Regions from separate parts of the Bacteroides clarus genome, predicted to be linked through region 2. Evidence: riboswitches for the same ligand, from Rfam matches in the RefSeq annotation. Region 2 holds a riboswitch; each other region holds the start of a gene.
The links. A riboswitch is a leader RNA that binds a small molecule or an ion and turns the genes downstream of it on or off. The one in region 2 is predicted to bind cobalamin.
Positions count from the first base shown of each region.

Region 1: linked by a shared signal. The riboswitch ahead of I2F54_RS08990 (TonB-dependent receptor) and the one ahead of I2F54_RS11120 (cysteine-rich CWC family protein) in region 2 are both predicted to bind cobalamin.
Region 3: linked by a shared signal. The riboswitch ahead of I2F54_RS13920 (tryptophanase) and the one ahead of I2F54_RS11120 (cysteine-rich CWC family protein) in region 2 are both predicted to bind cobalamin.

Region 1 covers NZ_JADNLF010000006.1:214,395-221,938, forward strand. Annotated here, with positions in the region: gene I2F54_RS08970 (RecQ family ATP-dependent DNA helicase) at 1-1,350, opposite strand, end outside; gene I2F54_RS08975 (Cof-type HAD-IIB family hydrolase) at 1,418-2,650, opposite strand; gene I2F54_RS08980 (helix-turn-helix domain-containing protein) at 2,731-3,582, opposite strand; gene I2F54_RS08985 (multidrug effflux MFS transporter) at 3,739-4,974, shown strand; cobalamin riboswitch at 5,003-5,197, shown strand; gene I2F54_RS08990 (TonB-dependent receptor) at 5,255-7,273, shown strand; gene I2F54_RS08995 (YncE family protein) at 7,298-7,544, shown strand, end outside.
Region 2 covers NZ_JADNLF010000009.1:66,472-74,015, forward strand. Annotated here, with positions in the region: gene I2F54_RS11100 (putative transporter) at 1-705, opposite strand, end outside; gene I2F54_RS11105 (acyl-CoA carboxylase subunit beta) at 812-2,344, opposite strand; gene I2F54_RS11110 (acyl-CoA carboxylase biotin carboxyl carrier protein subunit) at 2,347-2,862, opposite strand; gene accC (acetyl-CoA carboxylase biotin carboxylase subunit) at 2,875-4,386, opposite strand; gene I2F54_RS11120 (cysteine-rich CWC family protein) at 4,352-4,591, opposite strand; cobalamin riboswitch at 4,654-4,863, opposite strand; cobalamin riboswitch at 4,918-5,121, shown strand; gene I2F54_RS11125 (TonB-dependent receptor plug domain-containing protein) at 5,262-7,322, shown strand; gene I2F54_RS11130 (sirohydrochlorin cobaltochelatase) at 7,397-7,544, shown strand, end outside.
Region 3 covers NZ_JADNLF010000013.1:107,652-115,195, reverse strand. Annotated here, with positions in the region: gene I2F54_RS13940 (SusC/RagA family TonB-linked outer membrane protein) at 1-153, opposite strand, end outside; gene I2F54_RS13935 (hypothetical protein) at 553-1,755, opposite strand; gene I2F54_RS13930 (response regulator transcription factor) at 1,948-2,637, shown strand; gene I2F54_RS13925 (sensor histidine kinase) at 2,612-4,408, shown strand; cobalamin riboswitch at 4,443-4,652, shown strand; gene I2F54_RS13920 (tryptophanase) at 4,927-6,300, shown strand; gene I2F54_RS13915 (GNAT family N-acetyltransferase) at 6,356-6,655, shown strand; gene I2F54_RS13910 (4'-phosphopantetheinyl transferase family protein) at 6,660-7,289, opposite strand; gene gldE (gliding motility-associated protein GldE) at 7,289-7,544, opposite strand, start outside.

The DNA of each region.
Region 1 (7,544 bases), on a different contig from region 2:
TATCGGACTCTTGCATTGTTTCTTTTGCTGGTATTGCCGGATGAATTTGCCGATGTAAAGGTAGTCAACTCTGAAATCCTGCCCCCATGAAGAGAAACAATGCGCTTCGTCTATCACAAACCTTACGACGTGCCGGGCTATCAATATTTTCTCAATCGTTTTTGAACGAAGCATTTCGGGGGATATATACAGCAGTGAGGCTTCTCCGTCTTGCACTCTTTGTATGGACAGTGACCTTGTGATGGGGTCTAACATTCCATTTATGGTTACGGCGTCCGTGATACCTCTGTCGGCAAGATTGTCTACCTGGTCTTTCATTAAAGATTGCAGAGGAGAGATAACAACCGTGAGCCCGTGCATGGCGTGTCCTGCCATGAGTGCCGGTAATTGGAAGGTAAGTGATTTGCCGCCACCGGTAGGAAATATCGCCAGTAACGATTTACCCTTCACCGCTGCCTGGGCTGCTTGTTCTTGCAGCGGCTCGCCTTCGTATGTTCGGAAACGTTCATATCCGAAAAAGACTTTTAGATTATGGAGCACATCCAATTGCGTATGGCAGTAGTCGCAACCTTCCCGGCAATTGGTGTGGCGTAGGAGTTTTACAATAAATTCCACTTCCGGATAATTGTAAAGTACCCATCCGGGGGTGATGGAACGGTAATCCGTAGTATCAATCAGAGCCAATGCGTATGCCAATCCGCATGGGTATTGTTTGATGAGCATGTCAAGGTCGGCATGTTGGCAAATCTTTCCTGTATAAAGTTCTTTGATGAGTTCGGATATTCCTTCATGGGTATACTCCGCACTTACCATGCTGAGAAATCCGGTAAATTCTTTCTTGTCTTTCAGTAGCGATGCGAATAATATACGCTTTTCCTTTGGCAATGAATTCCAGCGTGCTATTTCATCCAGTAATAAATCTTTTGCTTTCTTACAATCATTCACCGGATTGTTCATCTGTTCGCTAATCAACTTGTCATCTTTCACAAGCTTATGGTAAGGGTGTTCCGGGAATAACAAAGGCGAAATATAAAGTGTATCGACTAAAATCCAGCGGCATGTCTTATCCGTGAACAGATATTTGGCGTCATGGTGAATGATATTGTGGCCACAGATATAGTCTATGTCGTTTAAGAAAATAAATAGCTCCTCTTTTGACGTTTTGTGGAATGTCGTGTCATCATGTTTGAGTGCTCCTATATCATGGATTTTATGATCTTTCAAACCTACTTCAACATCTACTATGGCATAATTTTGGATACTACATGGTACAGAGGTAGTTTTATTGCCGATGATATTATTCCTATCCTCGGTTTTCTTGCTTCCTATGAGCTTGCTCCATATTGACATATGTTCAATATAATAAATAGTTCTATAACTTGAATTGGTTATGTATCTGCATCGAACTTTTTTTCATTTATCTTTTCTTCAATACACTGTTCACCACCCTGATGGAAGACACGAGCTTGTTAGTGGAAGTGAATACATCTACATTCCACACATGAGATGAGCGTCCTTTATGTACGATGGTTGCCACAGCTCGCACGGTATCTCCTTCATGTGCGGAAGATATATGGTTTCCGCTGACTTGCATACCTACGACTATCTCATCGGGTTGGCAAGTTATCATGGAGCCGAGCCCGGCGACGGTTTCGGCAAGTGCGAGGGTTGCGCCGCCGTGTAGAATACCAAAAGGCTGGCGGGTACGGTGGTCTACGGGCATGGTTGCTTCTATGCGATCTTCCGAGGCGTAAGTGTATTGGATACCTAAATTGCCCATTAATGCATGATGTGCCCGTGCGTTTAACAGGTCAAGAGGAATTTCAGCGGCATGAACTTCGGCTAAAATCATTTTTTCGACGGCTTGGGCAACGCCGTCTTCTTCATTGGAAGCCGTTACGTAGTCGGCGCAAACTTTTACGGAATCTTGTGAATGCCCCATGGCTATGCCTAAACCGGCAATCTGGAGCATATTGACATCGCATACGCCGTCTCCGATAGCGATTACTTCTTCACGAGTTATGTCCAGATGCGACAATAAAGCGCCTAAGGTATTGGCTTTATCGATTCCGCAAGGTACGACTTCCAAAAAATAAGGTTCCGAACGAAAGACATCCAAAGTTCCGTCCAGACGTTTTTTCCAATGTTCTTCCAGTCCGGCCAGTGCTTCTTCATCATCGCTGACCAACATGCATTTGCATGGTGCGAAGTCTACAGCCGTGGAGAATTCTTCCTCCTTAATAACTTTCAGATTATTCAATTCGGCTTCGGCGCGGATATGTTCATTGTCGGGACTGTCTGTCAGGATAGTGTCATCATGATAAGTGAATATGGCGAAGCCATTCTTGCGCGCCTTCTTTTCCAGATAAGGCAGCATTTCCGGGTTGATTCGCCTCTCGAACAGGATTTCTCCGTTTTGAGCATTGATAATCTGACAACCGTTATAGGAAACAATAAAGCCCCCATAATGCCCCAGCTCAAGAGTTTTGGCCAGTGGCATGAGGCCATAAGTCGGTCTGCCGGAAGCCAATGCGATACGTACTCCCATTTGCTGCGCTTTGAGTAAAGATGCAAGAGTGCGTTTGCTGATTTCTTTTGCGTCGTTGAGAAGCGTTCCGTCCACGTCAAGAACTAATAATTTATATTTCATGGCGACTCGATTTTGGTTATGCTAACAAAGTTAATAAAATGACGGTTAAAACGAACGGATTTAATTTATTTTGACGAAACTTATTGTAACAGTTTCTGCAGGCGGAATTCCTTAGGAGAGATACCGGTATTCTTCTTAAAAAAACGACTCAGATAAGACTGATCGGCAAAGTGCAACTGTTCCGCAATTTCGGTAACGGATAGTTGCGGCTCATTTAAAAGAACTTTGGCTTCTGCTATCAGCTGCTCGTCTATCAGTTGCTTGGGAGTTTTTCCATTCATGTATTGAGTAGTGATTTCGTATAGATAGCGAGAAGTAATGCACAGTTGCTCTGTATAAAACGGAACCTGATGTTCGCAGGTGCTGTGCTCACGTATCAGTTGCATGAATTGGTGGCAAAGCATCTGTTTTCTGCTGTATTGCTTGTTGGCGGCCAGCTTCTCCGGAATAGTGTTGAACAGCCACATTAATAAGCTTTGCAGGAAATTAAATTCTTGTTGTTTTCTGAACTGGAGCGTATTGTCTTTGAAAAGCATTTGCGCTATATCCATCCATAATACTATTTCCCGCCATGTTTTCTGGCTTCTCTCATCTGCCGTGTGATGATAGTGCGGGTGTTCATGGGTATAGTTGAAATAGGGTGTGTCAATTGGTAATATGGCTTTTAAGAAAAGATCTTTGGGGAATAGGAGCATGCGTACGTTAAAATCTGCTGAGGCTTGTATTACCTGGATAAGGCTTCCTGTAAGAAAAATCAGTTCGGTCTGTTCATTAAAGGTATATTGTTGTACTCCTGTGGAGATGATACTTTGCCCCTGTGTACAGATTAAGTATATACCGCATTTAAAACGGTATGGACGCTGTTTCAGATACGATAAATCGGTTTCCTCATATCTGATGCTGGAAGTATCGGGTGATAACGGTTCGTACATGTGAATATAGTTCTTTTTTACGCAACAAATGTAGCTATATTCTATGATAATATCGTATATTGTTCCTAAAATGAAACGTTTTGTACAAGATAAGCCATAGCTTATCTTGTAAATATGGGGTAATTTTGCCGCCGATTTATAAAAGAGGAATAGGTAATGACAGGTAAACAAAATTCAAAAGGTTTTATATTGGTATTTCTGGGAATGTTGAGCGCTTTTGGCCCGTTTGTCATGGATATGTACCTGCCTACTTTACCGGCAATGTCGGATTTCTTCCAAACCACATCTTCAAGAGTGCAGTTGGGGCTTACTACAAGTATGGTAGGCTTAGCGACAGGCCAGCTGATTTTTGGTCCGTTAAGTGATAAGTATGGCCGTCGTTCTCCTTTATTGATAGCTATGGCCTTGTTCCTGATTTCTACCGTCGGCTGTATTTTTTCTCAAAATATATCACAATTCGTCGCGTTACGTTTTGTACAGGGAATTGCCGGAGCCGGAGGAGTTGTGATATCCCGGTCTATTGCCGCCGATAAATATTCTGCTCACGAACTTGCGGGGATGCTTGCCACTATCGGCGCTATTAATGGGATCGCTACGGTGGTTGCTCCGATAGGTGGCGGGGTACTGGCTGACTTTGGCGGCTGGCATGGTATCTTCTGGTTCTTATTTATATTAGGCGTTCTTTTGATTATCGGAAGTATGCGTTTTAGAGAGTCTTTGCCGGGCGGACAGAGGCAGAATATAAGGTGGGGAGATATGTATCGCCGTTTTGGTATTGTCTTGCATAACCGTCAGTACGTACGTTACATATTGCAGTATGGCTTTACGATGGGAGTTTTGTTTACCAATATAGCTTCCGCTCCTTTCATCATGCAGCAATATTATGGTCTTTCACCGATGTTGTTCAGTTTCTGTTTCGGGGTTAATGCCGTTGCCATGGTGATATCTTCCGCTTTGGCTGTTCGTTTCTCTACAATGGAACGGGCTTTACATGTAGGTAATCATGGCATGTTATTTATTTCTATATTACTTTCTGTGGCATTTTTCCTGGATTGTAATTTTTGGATTTACGAGATACTGATTTTCTGCCTGCTTGCGATGGTAGGGATGACTTTTACGGCTTCCAACACTTTGGCGATGGATTGTGAACGTAAAAACGCCGGAGTGGCTTCCGCTCTTTTGGGTGCGATAGGATTTGCTTTTGGCGGGATTGTATCGCCTTTGGTAGGTATGGGAGATATCAGAATGTCTACCGGCTTTTTATTCTTTATGGGGTCGTTATGTTCTTGCGTATGTGCTTGTTTTTCTTTCCACCGGTTGCCTTTCCACAAGAAGGCTCTGAATTTCGCTCCTTATAGAATAATAAATGTTTTTTTGCAGAAACTGTTATAAGGGGCTGAGTAATATTTATATTATATTCTTATCTTTGCCCGCGTTTTGTTCCGGTTCCCTATTCGGGAAACGGATGAAAAGGGAATCGGGTGTAAATCCCGAACAGTCCCGCTGCTGTGAGTTTCGCGTTGAATGTATCATTCTTTAGCCACTGTTTTAATTAAAATGGGAAGGCGATACATTAGAAATAAGTCAGAAGACCTGCAAAACAAAGTCAAAAAATTGTCCGTTCGAGGAAAGCGGACAGTGTACGTCGTTTAAAGATAATCTTTACTCTTTTATGATGTGGAGAATGAAGGTGCGGTTTGCCTGTATCGGTTTCTTTTGTATGGGCGGTGCTCTGCTTTCGGCACAAGAGGTGGCGAAAAAGGATACGATTACAGGAAAAGTGCACCAAATTGAAAAGGTGACTGTTACAGCACGGCGAATGCCTAATAAAGTAACTTCGGCTGTACCTATACAAACATTGTCGCAACAAGATATAAGCCGTCTCGGCATACAGAATATGGCAGATGCCGTACGTCGTTTTGCAGGTGCCAATGTAAAAGATTATGGTGGTATCGGCGGGTTGAAGACTGTTTCTGTGCGCAATATAGGGGCGGCGCATACGGCTGTCAGTTATGATGGGGTTGTTGTGAGTAATTCTCAGGCAGGGCAAATTGATATAGGGCGTTTTTCGCTTGATAATGTCTCAACCCTTTCTTTAGCAATAGGACAAACAGAAAATATGTTGCAATCAGCCCGTTTATATGCATCGGCAGGTGTATTGAGCATTGAGACTGAGAAACCGCATTTTGATGAAGGGCGCAGTGCTGCTTTCCAAGCTAGGATAAGTAGTGGATCGTTTGGGTATGTTACCCCCACGTTGCGTTGGTGGCAAAAAATAGGTAACCGTACGCGTTTGGCTTTGAATGCTAATTATATGCGTGCCGATGGAAATTATCCTTTTACTTTGGTCAATGGAAAGTATGTGACAGAAGAAAAGCGTAATAATTCAGATATTTATTCTTGGCAAGGAGAAGCAACGCTATATCACACTTTTAAAGATGGTGGTGAGGTGGACGTAAAAGGATATTATTTCAATTCCCGCCGTGGGCTTCCGGGGGCGGTAACTCTTTATAACCCGATTTCCGACGAAACGCTTTGGGATGAGAATACCTTTGTACAGGCGCGTTATAAAAAACACTTCTCTTCGAAATGGAGTTTGCAGGCACAGGCAAAGTATAACTATGGCTGGAATAGGTATGAGGATGAAGGGAAGGAATATGCGGACGGATATTATCAGGCTGTACATAGGCAGGATGAATATTATTTATCTGCAACGGCTCTATACCGTCCATTTAAGACTTTATCCTTGTCTTTGGCACAAGATGGGGCTGTAAATACATTACGTAGTAATCTGAAAGACTGCCCGTTTCCTACCCGGTATGCATCATTGACAGCTTTCAATATCCGTTACCAATACGGAAGAATCACCGCTTCCGGTTCATTGGTACATACTTTTATCACTGAAAAAGTGGAGGTTGGGAATGCTCCTGAGAATTTCCGTCGTTTGGCTCCTTCGGCTTCCGTGAGTATACAGCCTTGGATGGAAAAAACTTTTTTTCTGCGTTTTATGTACAAAAGCACTTTTCGTACACCTACTTTTAACGACTTGTATTATTATAGATTGGGCAATCGAAGTTTACGTCCGGAGAAGGCGAATGAATATAATGTAGGGATTACGTGGAGCAGTTCATCTCTGTCTTTTTTAGACTATATTTCTGTGACATTTGATGCCTATTACAATGATGTGACTGATAAAATTGTAGCTTTTCCCACTACTTATGCGTGGCGTATGGCAAACTATGGGACTGTCCGTGCTACAGGAGTAGACGCTACTTTGGCGATATCAGCGCCGTTAGCTAAAAATATAGATTTGATTATATCCGGCGGATATACTTTGCAGAAAGCAATTGACCTTACAGATTCGGATGCCAAAAATTATAAGGAACAGTTGCCTTATACTCCGAAGCATAGCGGCAATGTATCTGCGAGGTTTGAAATGCCTTGGTTTAGCATAGGTTACTCCGTCGTAGGTGTAAGTAAACGTTATTGCTTGTCACAAAATATTCCTGAAAATGAGATAGCTGGTTATATGGAACATACGGCCAGTATCTCTAAAGAGTGTGCTTTTAAAAAGTGTAAATTACAGCTTCAAGCAGAAATCATCAATCTGACTGATGAACAGTATGATGTGATAAAATATTATCCTATGCCGGGGCGTTCGTGGAGAGTGACAGGAACGTTTAAATTTTAAAATTAATTTAATTAATAAAGTGTTATGAAAGTAAGAAGTTTATTATTGAGTGTGCTGTGTATGTTGGCACTGAGTGTTTCATTTTCATCTTGCAGTGATGATGATGGGCAAAGTTGGGACGATAGCGGTTCAAAGATTGAATTACCTTATGTCCGTGCTTATTTCTTGAATGAAGGAACTATGGGACAGAATAATGCCGGTATAGCATTTTATGCTCCGAATAAAGACAACGATGTTATCGGTGATATTTATAAAGCACAGAACAAGGCTT
Region 2 (7,544 bases):
TTTTATCTCCTTTATCGTCTTGCCGTCCACCGCCTCGTTTCGTATCTCCACGGAAACGGGGCGTACGGTCAGCTCCTGCAGATGCCCCAGCCCCTGTTCGGCTTCCGCCTCTTCTTTCCGGGTATTGATATGGAGCAGATATTTCAACGCCAGCAAAGCCAGAATACATCCGATAACACCCAAAGGATACGCCACCGCATAGCCCAATGCTATCTCCGGCGCGTCAATCCCGTTCAAATCGCTGTTGGCCTGCTGCGCAGCGCCCAGTCCCGGAGTGTTGGTCACCGCTCCCGACAAGATGCCGACCATTGTAGTAATAGGTATTCCCGTTATGAAATGAAGCGCCACCGTAATCAGGACACTGATAAACACAACCAGTACCGCCAGCACGTTCAGCGTAAATCCCCCTTTCTTAAAGGCGGAGAAAAAGCCGGGCCCCACCTGCAGACCGATAGAATAAACAAACAGAATCAATCCGAACTCTTTCAGGAAGTGGAGTAAGTGTTCATCCAGATTCAGGTCGAAATGACCGAATACGATACCTACGAACAATATCCAGGTAACGCCCAGCGATATTCCGGCAACCTTTATCTTGCCAAGCATAATGCCGAACGCGATGACAAGCGACAAAATAAGTACGGAGTGCGCCACCCCGCCACCCCACAGATTGGGGTATCCCTCAAAGAGATTTCTTAATAATTCCATAGTTTCAACGTATAATAACAGGGTAATCGGTAATCAAGTAAAAAAAGTACCCCCACAGAAATCACTTCTCCGGGGATACAAGTTTTCACACATTAAAAATAACTATTTATAAAGGCATATTGCCGTGTTTCTTCGGCGGATTGCTCTGGTTCTTGTTATGAGCCATTTCCAATGCCTGTACCAGCTTATAGCGGGTGTTGCGGGGCATGATTATCTCATCGATGAAGCCTCGTTCGGCAGCACGGTAAGGATTGGAGAACTTCTCCTCGTATTCCTTGATAATCTCTTCCTTCTCTTCGGGAGAGGACTTTCTGTACAAGATATTCACGGCTCCTTCCGCGCCCATTACGGCAATCTCGGCCTGCGGATAGGCAAGATTCACGTCAGAGCCGGTAGGCTTGCTGGACATTACGATGTACGCGCCGCCATAAGCCTTGCGGGTTATCAGCGTTATCTTGGGCACGGTAGCCTCTGCATAGGCATAGACAATCTTGGCTCCATGACGGATGATGCCGTTGTGCTCCTGTACCGTGCCGGGCAAGAATCCCGGAACGTCCTCAAACGTTATCAGCGGAATATTGAAACAGTCGCAGAAACGTATAAAGCGGGCCGCCTTGTCCGAAGCGTCGATGTCGAGCACGCCTGCCAGATAAGCCGGCTGGTTGGCTACAATACCCACCGAACGTCCGTTCAGCCGTCCGAAGCCCACCACCACGTTCTTGGCGAAGTGAGGCATCACCTCAAAGAAATACTGGTTATCCAGTACCGGTTCGATAATGTCCTTGATGTCATAAGGCATATTCGGGTCTTCCGGTATGATGGTCTGCAACGCTTCCGTCTGGCGATGAATATCATCCGTACAAGCTGCGAACGGAGCGTCTTCCATATTGTTGGACGGCAGGAAACTCAGCAGTTCACGGATGCTCATCAGCGTCTCCTCTTCCGTATTGCACATAAAGTGGGTGACGCCGCTCTTGCTGCTATGCGTATAGGCGCCGCCCAGTTCTTCCTTGTCCACTTCCTCGTGCGTAACGGTCTTTACCACGTCCGGACCCGTGATGAACATATGGCTCTGCTCCTTCACCATGAAGATAAAGTCCGTCAGTGCCGGCGAATAGCATGCGCCACCCGCACAAGGGCCCAGGATAGCCGAAATCTGCGGGATTACTCCCGAAGCTATCGTATTCTGATAAAAGATGGAAGCATATCCCGCCAGGCTGTTCACGCCCTCTTGTATGCGTGCGCCGCCGGAATCATTCAGGGCGATGACGGGAGCGCCGTTTTTCAATGCCAACTGCTGCACTTTTACAATCTTGGCCGCATTCGTCTCGCTCAGCGAACCGCCATGCGCCGTAAAGTCGTAGGCGTATACAAACACCTGACGTCCGTCAATCTTTCCGTAACCGGTCACCATGCCGTCGCCCGCTATCTGTTTCTTCTCCATGCCGAAGTTCGTGCAACGGTGGGTAACGAACTTATCCAATTCATTGAAAGTGCCCTTGTCCAGCAGCATGTCGATGCGTTCGCGCGCCGTCATGCGCCCGGAGGCGTGTTGCTTCTCTATCTTGTCTACTCCGCCACCCAGCGAGGCGCGTTTATCCAGTTCCTCAAAACGCGCGTATATTTCTTCTCTATTCATGATTATTCTTCTTTAATAAGTTCCAATTCTACCAATACCTGATTCGCGTTTACCGGCTCGCCTTCGTTCACCAATATGTTTTTCACGACGCAGTCCGCATTAACCTTGTAATTGCTCTGCATCTTCATGGCTTCCAGCACTACGGCAATGTCTCCGGCCGCCAGGCGGTCGCCCGCCTTCACGGGAATGCTCACTACCTTACCCGGCATCGGGGCGATAATCTTGTCACCCTGTTTCTCGTCCGCCCCTTTCTTCATGTGCAGATACTTGGCTTGCGTATCCACGATATCCACATGATACGAACGGTAGAACATACTCACGTCATAGCTCTTTCCGCCTTCTCCACGCACCAGTCCCGCGTTGAACGAGTTCCCGTCGTGCAGAATGGAGCAGCTTCCGTTTTCCGCCATTACGATATCCACTTCGTACGGCTTCCCGTCGATGGTGAGCTGTACCTTATTTCCCTCTTTACTGACCAGCGTAACGTCCGCCACACGGTCTCCGATATGTATTTCCATAAACAATTTCCTTTAAATTCTCAGCACACCCTTCTGCAATCCGAACTCGCGCCAGCGGCTGATAGGACGGCCGTCGGGCAACTGTGTCGAAGCGTTCTCTTCCAGGTTCACCAGATAATCCATATAAGCCGCAATCATGGCGACGTTCTCTATCTCTTCGTTGCTGCCGTTGGAGCGTACCAGCATGCGCGCGTTCTTCTCGATGAACAGCGTGTTGTACTCGCCCTTCACAAAATCGGGCACGTGCATGATACGTTTCAGATAGGCAAGGTTGGTTTTCAGTCCGGTTATCTTATACTCGTACAGCACACGGCGCATACGCTCGATGGCGTATTGGCGGGTGGTGGCCCATACGATGAGCTTACCTATCATCGGGTCGTAGTAGACGGGGATTTCGTATCCCTCGTACACGTTACTGTCAATGCGCACGCCGATACCGTTCGGTTCGGTCAGTTGCCTGATGATACCCGGCGAAGGCATGAAGTTGTTCTCCGTATCTTCGGCGCAGATACGGCACTCTATGGCATGACCGCGCTGGAAGATGTCTTCCTGGCGGAGATGCAGCGGCTGGTTGTCGGCTACAAAAATCTGCTCTTTCACCAAGTCCACGCCCACCACTTCTTCCGTGATGGGATGCTCCACCTGCAAACGCGTATTCATTTCGAGGAAGTAGAAGTTCCTGTTCTTGTCCACCAGAAATTCGATGGTACCCGCACCCGAATAGTTTACGGCCTTGGCGGCGGCAACCGCCTTCTCTCCCATCTCCTTGCGCAGCTCTGGCGTCAGGAACGGTGACGGGCTTTCTTCCACAATCTTCTGGTTGCGGCGTTGCACCGAACACTCGCGGTCGAACAGATGAATCACATTGCCGTGGTTATCACCCAAAATCTGGAACTCTATGTGATGCGGTTCTTCCACAAACTTCTCCAGATACACCGTGTCGTCGCCGAATGAGGACATCGACTCCGAACGCGCCGTATTATACGCTTCCACCACTTCTTCTTCCTTGTGAATAAGGCGCATGCCTTTGCCGCCACCGCCCATAGACGCTTTCAGCATCACCGGATAACCGATTTCGTTACAGATGCGTACGGCCTCTTCGGCACTTTGCAAAGGCTGTTCCGTACCCGGCACTACGGGTACGCCGGCCGCAATCATCCGCTTGCGGGCGGCTATCTTGTCGCCCATGGCTTCCATGGTTTCCGCCGAAGGGCCGATGAAGATAATGCCTTCTTCCTTGCAACGGCGGGCAAACTCCGAATTCTCCGACAAGAAGCCGTAGCCCGGATGAATAGCATCCGCACCGCAATGCTTCGCCACTCCGATTACTTTCTCTATGTTCAGATAACTCTCTTTGGCCGCGGCCGCTCCTATCGGATAGGCTTCGTCGGCGTACGCTACATGATGCGAAGTACGGTCGGCTTCGGAAAATATAGCCACGGTCAGTATTCCCATTTCCTTGCAGGAGCGCATCACGCGCAGGGCAATCTCACCTCTGTTCGCTATCAATACTTTCTTTATCATTTTCTCTTGATTTATTTATATAAGGAATATTTCCGGCCGCCAATTGCGTCAGACAAGCATGACACAAGCAATCCGGATAGGTTTCTTTCAAATAAGCGTGTTGCTCCGGGCTCAGCCGGACGGACGCGCAATGACACTGTAATATATCATTGTGCATGCACTCGAATGTTGCACCACAACGCGGACATACCTTTTGCATAGGCATCTCTTTTTTTATAGTTAAACGTTAACTTGGGCTTCGTACTGCTTTCCTATCCCACGAGAAAAGACAGACTTTAATGAATGGCAGGTCTTCTGACTGACTCCTTATCTTGATGCCTTCCCGATATATAAACGCATATCAGTGGCAAAGGTTCTTATCAAGACTTCGTTTGACGGAGCTTCACAGCAGCGGGACTGTCCGGGATTTACACCCGGTTCCCTTTTAATCCGAACGGCAGATACGTCCGTCCGGAACCGATTCGGGGGGCAAAGATAAAGAAAAACTAAAATAATTAGGAATAAAAGACAAAATAATGTATAAAAGTCTTTATCTTTGCTCCCGGAATTGGCAATCGGGAAGGCATATCCGCCTGCCGATGTAAGGGAATCCGGTGCAAAACCGGAGCTGTACCTGCAGCTGTAATCCTCAGTAAAAGACGCTTGTATCCGCAAAAGCCACTGTCGCAGCAATGCGATGGGAAGGCAATACAAGCAGAGGAGAGCCAGAATACCTACCAGTTTCCGTAACTTGAGCACTGAGCTTCCAGGATTAGAAGCGATGTCCCCCATACTGATACGATAGGATTCCTATTTTACTCTTTCGGGCCATTATCCCTTTCGCACACAGAAGCGACGTGCCGTTTTATTTTATTCAACGTAAAAATCGGTAGACGATGAAGCACAAGTATTGGCTTGAAGCGGTACTGCTGTGCGGTGTGATGCAATCAGCCACAGCGCAAAGTATCCTTAAAAACAAAGATGAGAAAGAACTCTCGTTACTGCTCAACGAAGTAGTGGTAACAGGTACGGGAACCGAACACTACCTGAAAGACGCCCCCGTGCAGACAGAAGTGCTCACAGGAAAAGCATTGGAGCAATACCAGGCGCGCAGCATCGACGACCTTCTCAGCGGTCTCAGCCCTTCCCTCACCTTCCATGACGGCGATATGGGCAGTCACATTCAGCTCAACGGACTGAACAACGACTATATCCTCATCATGATAAACGGCAAACGCATGAACGGGGACATCGGCGGACAGAACGACCTCAACCAACTGAATCCCGCCAACATAGAGCGCATCGAGATTGTGAAAGGCGCCGCCTCTTCGCTCTACGGCAGCGATGCCATCGCCGGAGTCATCAATATCATCACCAAGCAGAGCAGGGAGAAGATGGAACTCACCAATACCACTCGTGTGGGCGAGCATGGCGACGTACGGCAGAGCACCAGTTTCGGCTTCAGCTACGGCAAACTGAAATCGGTGACCGGCATCAACTTCCGCCATACCGACGGCTGGCGCAATACGGACATGCAATGGGACCAGAACCAACTGAAGTCCGGCTCTACCATGCTTACCGTCAACCGTTCCAGCAACTACACCCTCTCCGAGAATCTGGAGTGGCAGGTAAACAAGAGACTGAACCTCACCGCCGAAGGAACGTACTACGAACGCTGGGTGATGCGTACGCACGGCCCGTGGAAGTACCTGCCCAACGACTTCTACTACCGCAACTACACCTTTGCCGCCGGAAGCAGGTACAAGCTGAACGGGCGCAACTACCTCACCGCCGACCTCTCATACGGCCGCTACGGTTACTTCTACGACTATAAGCTGAAAGACATCACCGACTACTTCAAAGACGGCGACCGCATCACCTACTACCCCGGCCAGCGCATCAAACAGAGCATACAGCAACAAGTGCTGGCGCAGGTGAAAGGCATCTTCTACTTCGGCGACCGGCACATCCTCAATACCGGTATAGAGTACCAGTACAACCGCCTGGAATCGCCCCACCACATAGCGGGCGACCTCGCTTCCGTCTATACGCTCGCCGCCTACGCGCAGGAAGAATGGACTGCCACGGACAGCTTTATACTGACCGCCGGCGTGCGCGGCACGCAGCACAAGGAAACCGGACTGAACCTCAGCCCCAAAGTATCCGCGCTCTACAAGGCCGGCGACTTCAACCTGCGCGCTTCCTACGCCATGGGCTTCAAAGCGCCTACCATCAAAGAGCTCTACTACGAATACACAGGCAGCATCGGCGGCGGCTCTCTCACCGCCTATCATGGCAATACCGGCCTCAAGGCGCAAACCTCACAATACGCTTCCGTCAGCGTGGAATACGTGGGGAGCAAGTTCCAGGCGAGCCTGACAGGTTACGCCAACTTCATCCGCAACATGATAGAGCTGGTAGAGATAAAAGTCACCCCCGAAGAGAAACTCCTCGAGATAGAGAAAAGCAAGAGATACACCAACCTCACGAAAGCCCGCATCTACGGAATGGACTTCACCTTCAACTACCGCCCCGTAAAAGACATCATGCTGGGCGGCGGGTACAGCTATGCCGATCCGAAAGCGCAGTATGCCGCCGATAAGGGCGACAACTACATGAAATATCTCTACATCGACGCCACATCCAACCATAACGCCACGCTCAACGCCACCTGGCAGCACACGTGGAACCGTTACCGCCTCGGCTTGGGAGTGTACGGCCGATACCAGTCAACCCGCCACTACGTCAACGACAACAATGCCGACGGCTTCCAGACATGGCGCGTCAACACCGCCCATACCCTGATGAAAATGCGGTTCTGGACGCTGACGATGAACATAGGCGTAGACAACCTCTTCGACTACGTAGACCGCACTCCTTTCGGACGCAACCGGGCTACCAGCACGCCGGGAAGGAATTTCTACGCATCGGCGCTCATAAAGTTCAAGAATAAGTAAGGAAGTCCGCTTCATTAACTCCTGAATTCCCAATAACAAAATATCTTTTTTATTAATCAATTTACAAACAAAGTATGAAAAGTTTCAAGTTTTATCTGATGGCGGCTCTCGTAGCGGCCGCAACTTGCGCGGGATTCACTTCCTGCAGTGACGACGACGATGCGGAAAGTACCGTAAATCCCGCAACCAGGGTAGTAGCCGAAACCAAGAAGCATGATACCG
Region 3 (7,544 bases), on a different contig from region 2:
TTCACCTGCAACATCCACTACTTTACCTGTGATTGTTTTAGCTTGCTGAGTACTCTGGGAACTTAGCACATTATCAGCGGCAACAGCTGAATATGGCACAGACATCCCAAACAATGCAAGCAACACTAATGATAAGCAATAATTTCTTTTCATAAGCTCTATTTATTTGGATTTGTTTGCAAATTTATAAATTAATTCAGCAAATCAAAGAGCAATTAGTTTAAAATATATTAAATAAATATTAATATATTTGCTTTTATGATTTTGCAATATTACCAAATACAAAATAACAAAATTCATTAATCCCTATCAAAAAAGCATTATACACGACAGGTGAATACTCCTTTATTACCATGTGATTAATAATTTTATAGCATTTTCAGAAAGCAGGATTTTATTAGAAGGACAGTAATAGCATTAACTATTAAAAACAAATATTTAAAATAATAAAACACAGAAAAGAAAAATATATCAAAAATGAGACAGAACTTAATCACATAGAGTAAAAAAGTTCCCAGAGTACTTATAACCTTACAATTAACTTTATTTTAGTTATTTCCCTATTGGTTGTATCCGTCTTCTTACATCCTTGGATATTTCCAGAAACATATAATTCAATCTGCCTGAATGAATCCCCTTTTCATTCTCTTGATATTTCCGACTTGCATATTCCTTAGACTTATCAAAAGTTATACGGGACATTTGATTCTGTGTTTTCCCCACCATAGTAGAATCCAACTGTTCATCAGGAAAGAAATCATCCAAATCGACATCTCCAATCATAGTAGTCTCAAGAAATTTCATATCCTTATGATTCGCGTCAGTATAATAACCTACAAACATATGTCCGGGCGTACGTACCAGTATCGGCTCGATATTGATGGCACGAAGCAAAGAAGCAAACAAAACACTGCCGTCTACACAGTTAATCTGCGATGACTCCAAAGCATCATCAAACGTCCGGACTCGTTGCGAGAATACCACATTACTGGATAAACTAGTATTAGAAACAGAGCTATACCGGAAATTACGTTTCTGTAAAACATTCCACAATGCATAAACCTGATTATCGACAGCTTCAGGACTACCTTGATAACCAAGAAAACGGTTCACAATACGAGTATTCAATGCTTCACGCAATAGCTGGTCTATCATAGGGTTTTCTTCATTTACATACGCCGCAAAGAAAATGCCGGTATCATGAAATCTTGTACCTCCTGTAACATATCCCAATAAACACTCATTAATACTGCGCACCGAAAAAGTACGCACCCGTTGCCCCAGCTCTTTCCCGTTCATTTCTACCGTAATGGCAACACTAATCGGCTCCGCTTGATTATTATTCTTCAAAGCTTCATAATTCCAAATAACATCGGGATAGATTGCATATTCAGTACGCGGTTTTGCCAATACAAATTCTGAAACAGAACGAGAGAAGAAAGGGGTTTCCGCAACTTCTATCCTCACCCGGCTATAAGCCTTTGTAGAGCGGACTTTCACTGCAATACAAGATTTGGGATTCCCTACAAACATTGAGTCAGCCGGTACAATCACTTGAGCGTCTGTTGTTGCGACAGACAAAATGCTGGAAGGAAAAATATTACCGCCCAATTCATCCGTTATCTCAAAACCGGAACGGAAAGGAACGACGTTCAACCAAACCGAACCAATGATTACAACAGCCAATACAGCCACTATCAATGACATACGCCACTTAGATTGCCCCCACCTTGTTATATTCATTAATTCTTTCATATAGTCACCCTTCTTAAAACAACACAAAGATAATATTTAATTAACTGAAATAGAGATTTTGTAATCACAATGTAATACTTGTTTCATTCCATCGTAACAAAAACGCCGCAATTTTGTCGAAGAAAAGAAATAAAGTTTAACTTTGTAATAAAGAGACGCCGTATGTCTCTCTTTACATTAATAAGAAGTACAATGAACGAATACCGGATTTTAGTAGTAGATGACGAAGAAGATTTATGCGAAATCTTAAAGTTCAACCTTGAGAACGAAGGCTACGAAGTAGATACCGCAAATTCTGCTGAAGAGGCCTTAAAAATGGATATCAGTACTTACGACTTGTTATTATTGGATGTGATGATGGGAGAAATCTCCGGATTCAAAATGGCAAGTATGCTAAAAAAGGAAAAGAAAACAGCCAAAGTCCCTATCATTTTCATTACTGCCAAAGATACGGAAAACGATACGGTAACCGGATTTAATTTAGGCGCGGATGACTATATCTCCAAACCATTCTCTTTACGAGAAGTAGCAGCACGCGTCAAAGCCGTGTTACGTCGTACACAGCAAGCTGAAACCGAACGCGCGCCGGAACAAATCGTCTACAAATCATTAGTGCTCGACATCATAAAAAAGAAAGTAAGCATAGATGGAGAGGAAGCGCCTCTTACCAAGAAAGAGTTTGAAATACTGCTCTTGCTACTGCAAAACAAGGGACGTGTATTTTCCCGTGAAGACATATTAAGCCGCATCTGGAGTGACGAAGTATATGTGCTGGACCGCACCATAGACGTAAACATCACCCGCCTGCGCAAAAAAATAGGAATATATGGCAAATGCATTGTAACTCGTTTAGGATATGGTTATTGCTTCGAAGCCGAATAATGACAGGCATTTTTTGTCATTCAGCCGGAAGTTATTCCTTTCGGTAATCTCATTGTTTCTTGTTTTTGCAACCTGTTTTATTGCTTATCAATATCAACGGGAGAAAGAGTATAAAGTCGAGCTACTTGACACGCAACTCCAAGACTATAACGAACGCCTGCAACAAGAGCTGCGAAATATTCCGGACAGTTTATGGACATCTGCCTTAAACCGGTATATAGCCAAAGGTCCACACAAAGACCTTCGTGTTACTATCGTAAATCTGCAAGGTCACGTGCTTTACGACAGTTGCGATGAAACTTCCCAAGAAGTATTCAGCAATCACATCAATCGTCAGGAAGTCCAAGAAGCATTAAAAGACGGTAAAGGATATGATTTAAGACGTACCTCCGAAACTACAGGTATACCTTATTTCTATTCGGCAACTCTCTATCCCGATTATATCATCCGCTCGGCATTGCCCTATAATGTAAACCTTATAAACAGCCTGGCAGCCGACCCGCATTACCTTTGGTTTACAGCCATCGTAACCTTATTGCTGATATTCGTCTTCTACAAGTTTACATCCAAACTGGGTACCGCAATCAATCACCTGCGCGAATTTGCCAAGCGCGCCGACAAGAACGAACCGGTGGAAACCGATATACAATCCGCCTTTCCGCACAATGAGCTTGGCGAGATTTCCCAGCACATCATACAGATATACAGACGCTTGCGTGAAACTAAAGAAGCGCTGTACATTGAACGCGAAAAGCTTATCACCCATCTGCAAACCGCCCGTGAAGGGTTGGGAGTGTTCACCAAAGACAAGAAGGAAATTCTTGTCAATAACCTTTTCACCCAATACGGCAACCTCATTTCCGACTCTAACTTGCAGACCACAGAAGAGATATTCTCCATCTGTGAGTTCCAGAAGATCACCGACTTCATCAGCAAAGCGCAAAAACGGCCTTCGGATAAAGAAGAAAAACGGCTATCCATCAATATTAATAAAAACGGACGCATATTCATTGTAGAATGTATCATCTTCCAAGACTTGAGCTTTGAAATCTCCATCAACGACATCACTCTGGAAGAAGAACAGATACGCCTGAAACGGCAGCTCACGCAGAACATCGCCCACGAGCTGAAAACTCCCGTAAGCAGCATTCAGGGGTATCTGGAAACCATCGTCAACAACGAGAACATCTCGCATGAAAAGATGCAGACCTTCCTCGAACGCTGCTATGCCCAAAGCAATCGCCTCAGCCGCCTGTTGCGGGATATCTCCGTACTGACACGTATGGATGAAGCCGCCAATATGATTGATATGGAAAAGGTAGACATCAGCATGCTTGTCACCAATATAGTCAATGAAGTATCATTGGAACTGGAAGAAAAGCGTATTACGGTAGTCAACAGCTTACAACCCAAAATACAGTTAAAAGGCAACTACTCACTGCTATACTCCATATTCCGCAATCTGATGGATAATGCCATAGCCTATGCCGGCACCGATATTCACATCAACATCAATTGTTTCCGTGAAGATGAGAACTTCTATTATTTCAGTTTTGCGGATACAGGAATAGGAGTTTCACCGGAGCATCTGAATCGTTTGTTCGAACGCTTTTATCGCGTAGATAAAGGACGTTCGCGAAAATTAGGCGGTACGGGCTTAGGACTTGCCATCGTAAAAAATGCCGTCATCATTCATGGCGGAACAATTTCCGCCAAAAATAATCAAGGTGGCGGACTGGAGTTTGTATTTACATTGGCAAAGGAGAAATAAATTCTCTTATTCGGTTTTGTTTGTTACTTTTTTCATTATCTTTGCAATGCATTGGTTTGCCCCTTTTTTTCAAAGGGGGCAATTAAAAGGGAATCAGGTGTAAGTCCTGAACAGTCCCGCTGCTGTAAGTTTCACATAATGTTGCAGACAATAAATTCTCTCTCCATGCCACTGGATATGTTGTCCGGGAAGGCTGTCTGCAACAGAAACAAGTCAGAAGACCTGCCATGCGTTATCTTATCATTGCTTTCGAGGAAAAAGCGTTGAGTCTAATGAGCCGGATAAATTCTATCCAATCATTTCATTCATCAAAACTCTTTCAAAGAAAGTAAAAAGAGAATAAACTCTGCCAAGTTTATTTAAATGATGTCCGGCCGAAGTGATTCGTCCGGACATTTGTTTTACAAAAAGTCACAAAAAACATTGCCAATCATCCATAAAATCCTTATATTCGGCACATAAAACGCAAAAACGGATTCATCCGTTGACCTATTGTCGAACTTATAAAAAAAGAATCTATGGAATTACCATTCGCCGAATCATGGAAAATCAAAATGGTGGAGCCTATCCGTAAAAGCACCCGCCAGGAGCGTGAACAGTGGTTGAAAGAAGCTCATTACAATGTTTTTCAACTAAAATCAGAACAAGTTTATATCGACCTTATCACCGATTCGGGAACAGGAGCCATGAGCGATCGACAATGGGCCGGTATCATGCTCGGAGATGAAAGTTACGCCGGCGCTTCCTCTTTCTTCAATCTGAAAGAAGTTATTACCCGGCTGACAGGTTTTGAATATATCATTCCTACACATCAAGGACGTGCCGCCGAAAATGTTTTATTCTCTCATCTGGTGCACGCTGGAGATATTGTACCGGGAAATTCGCATTTTGATACCACCAAAGGGCATATTGAAAGCCGAAAGGCAATCGCACTGGACTGCACAATAGACGAAGCGCGACAAACACAACTGGAAATTCCCTTTAAAGGTAACGTAGATCCTGCAAAACTGGAAAAGACCTTAGAAGAACATAATGACCGCATACCATTCATCATTGTTACCATCACCAACAATACAGCCGGCGGGCAACCGGTTTCCATGCAAAACTTGCGCGAAGTCCGAAATATCGCGGACAAGTACAACAAACCTGTTCTGTTCGACTCTGCCCGTTTTGCCGAAAACGCCTATTTCATTAAAACACGCGAGGAAGGTTACAAAGACAAGAGTATAAAGGAAATAACCAAAGAGATGTTCGCTCTTGCAGACGGTATGACCATGAGTGCCAAGAAAGACGGCATCGTAAACATGGGAGGATTTATCGCAACCCGCCGTCAGGACTGGTATGAAGGAGCAAAAGGATTCTGTGTACAATTCGAAGGTTACCTTACTTATGGCGGTATGAACGGCCGCGATATGAATGCACTCGCTATCGGCTTGGATGAAAACACCGAATTCGATAATCTTGAAACCCGTATTTGCCAAATAGAATACCTGGCTAAAAAATTAGATGAATACGGAATACCGTATCAACGTCCCGCCGGAGGACATGCGATTTTTGTAGATGCTCCCAAAGTTTTGACACATGTTCCTAAAGAAGAGTTTCCTGCGCAGACTTTGACCGTCGAGCTATATCTGGAAGCCGGAATACGCGGGTGTGAAATCGGTTATCTACTTGCCGACCGTGATCCCGTTACCCGTGAAAACCGCTTCAACGGATTGGATTTACTCCGACTGGCCATTCCACGCCGCGTATACACGGATAACCACATGAATGTAATCGCCGCCGCGCTTAAAAATGTATATGACAGACGTGAAACAATTACCAGAGGAGTACGCATCACCTGGGAAGCTCCGTTAATGCGTCACTTCACAGTGCAGTTGGAAAGGCTGTAAAAAAACTTTTCTGCCATAATGAATGTTATATGACTAAACATCAGCATTTACAATTATGGCAGAAAATTATGAATTAATAGACAACAAGGAGCGCCATCAGTATGAGTTCCATGTCGAAAAGTATACCCCAAGAATAGAGTATATTAAATCAATTAATGGCGAAATATTTCTAACGCATACAGAAGTTCCCGCCGGTTTAGGCGGCAGAGGTATTGGCAGCCAGCTTGTTGAAAAAACATTGCAGGACATTGAAAGGCAGCAACTCCGCTTGGTTCCTTTATGCCCATTTATAGCGGGTTATATTCACAAACATCCGGAATGGAGACGGATTGTCCTAAGAGGTGTTCACGTTTAATAAACTACAAGCTCAACGTTAGTACAAAATCCGGAAACAAGTAGTAGTGAATCTGAAAATTCCGTTTCTCCGCTGTACGATATTCCGCAGCGGAGAATACTCCTTGTTCGTCAACTATAAAAGGCATTACATGCAAATGTTCCCGAAAATCGACATCGGAAGCATTCATACATTTAAACATGGTTTCTTTTGCAGACCAGTGAAGTAACAACGACCAAGTTTCCGTACCCCTGAATAGTGATTCTTGTTCATCCGCACGCATAAATTTATGCGCCACTTTCCGTACCCGTCCGCTATAATACTCGATATCAATACCTACTTCTTTCTTTGGCTCACCTAATAAGACAGCGACATAACCTTTTGTATGCGAAATACTGATAGAAAAAGAGCCGTCTGCCAAATAAGGCTTTCCATTAGAATAATAGCGTATTTCTTTCTCCTCACCAAGCATTGTATACAACAACACACGCACAGCCAGCCACTCCAATCTACGAGAACCGGCTGCAAATTTCCCGATGTCCTCTTCATATTTCCCTTTATGAGGAAGTAAGGCAAGCATTTCTTCCAGGCTTTCACTTGTTTTCCAGATACCCCATCTGTATGAATTCTCTGTATATTGTTTAAAAACGGGCATTATTTCTCTGTTTCAGTACCTTCCCGAACCGGCTCATTAATTGTAAACTTCACCTTTAAGATACGGCGGTTATCCATTTCAAGAACCTCAAATTCATAACAATCATAGGTCACTTTCTCATGAAGTGCCGGGAACTCCCCTTTCAACTCAAGCAAAAGCCCCGCCAAAGTATCGGCGTCACCTGCCACCTCATCAAAGGTTTCTTCATCTATCTTGGTTATCTTATAGAAATCCGTCAGTTGTGTTTTAGCCTCA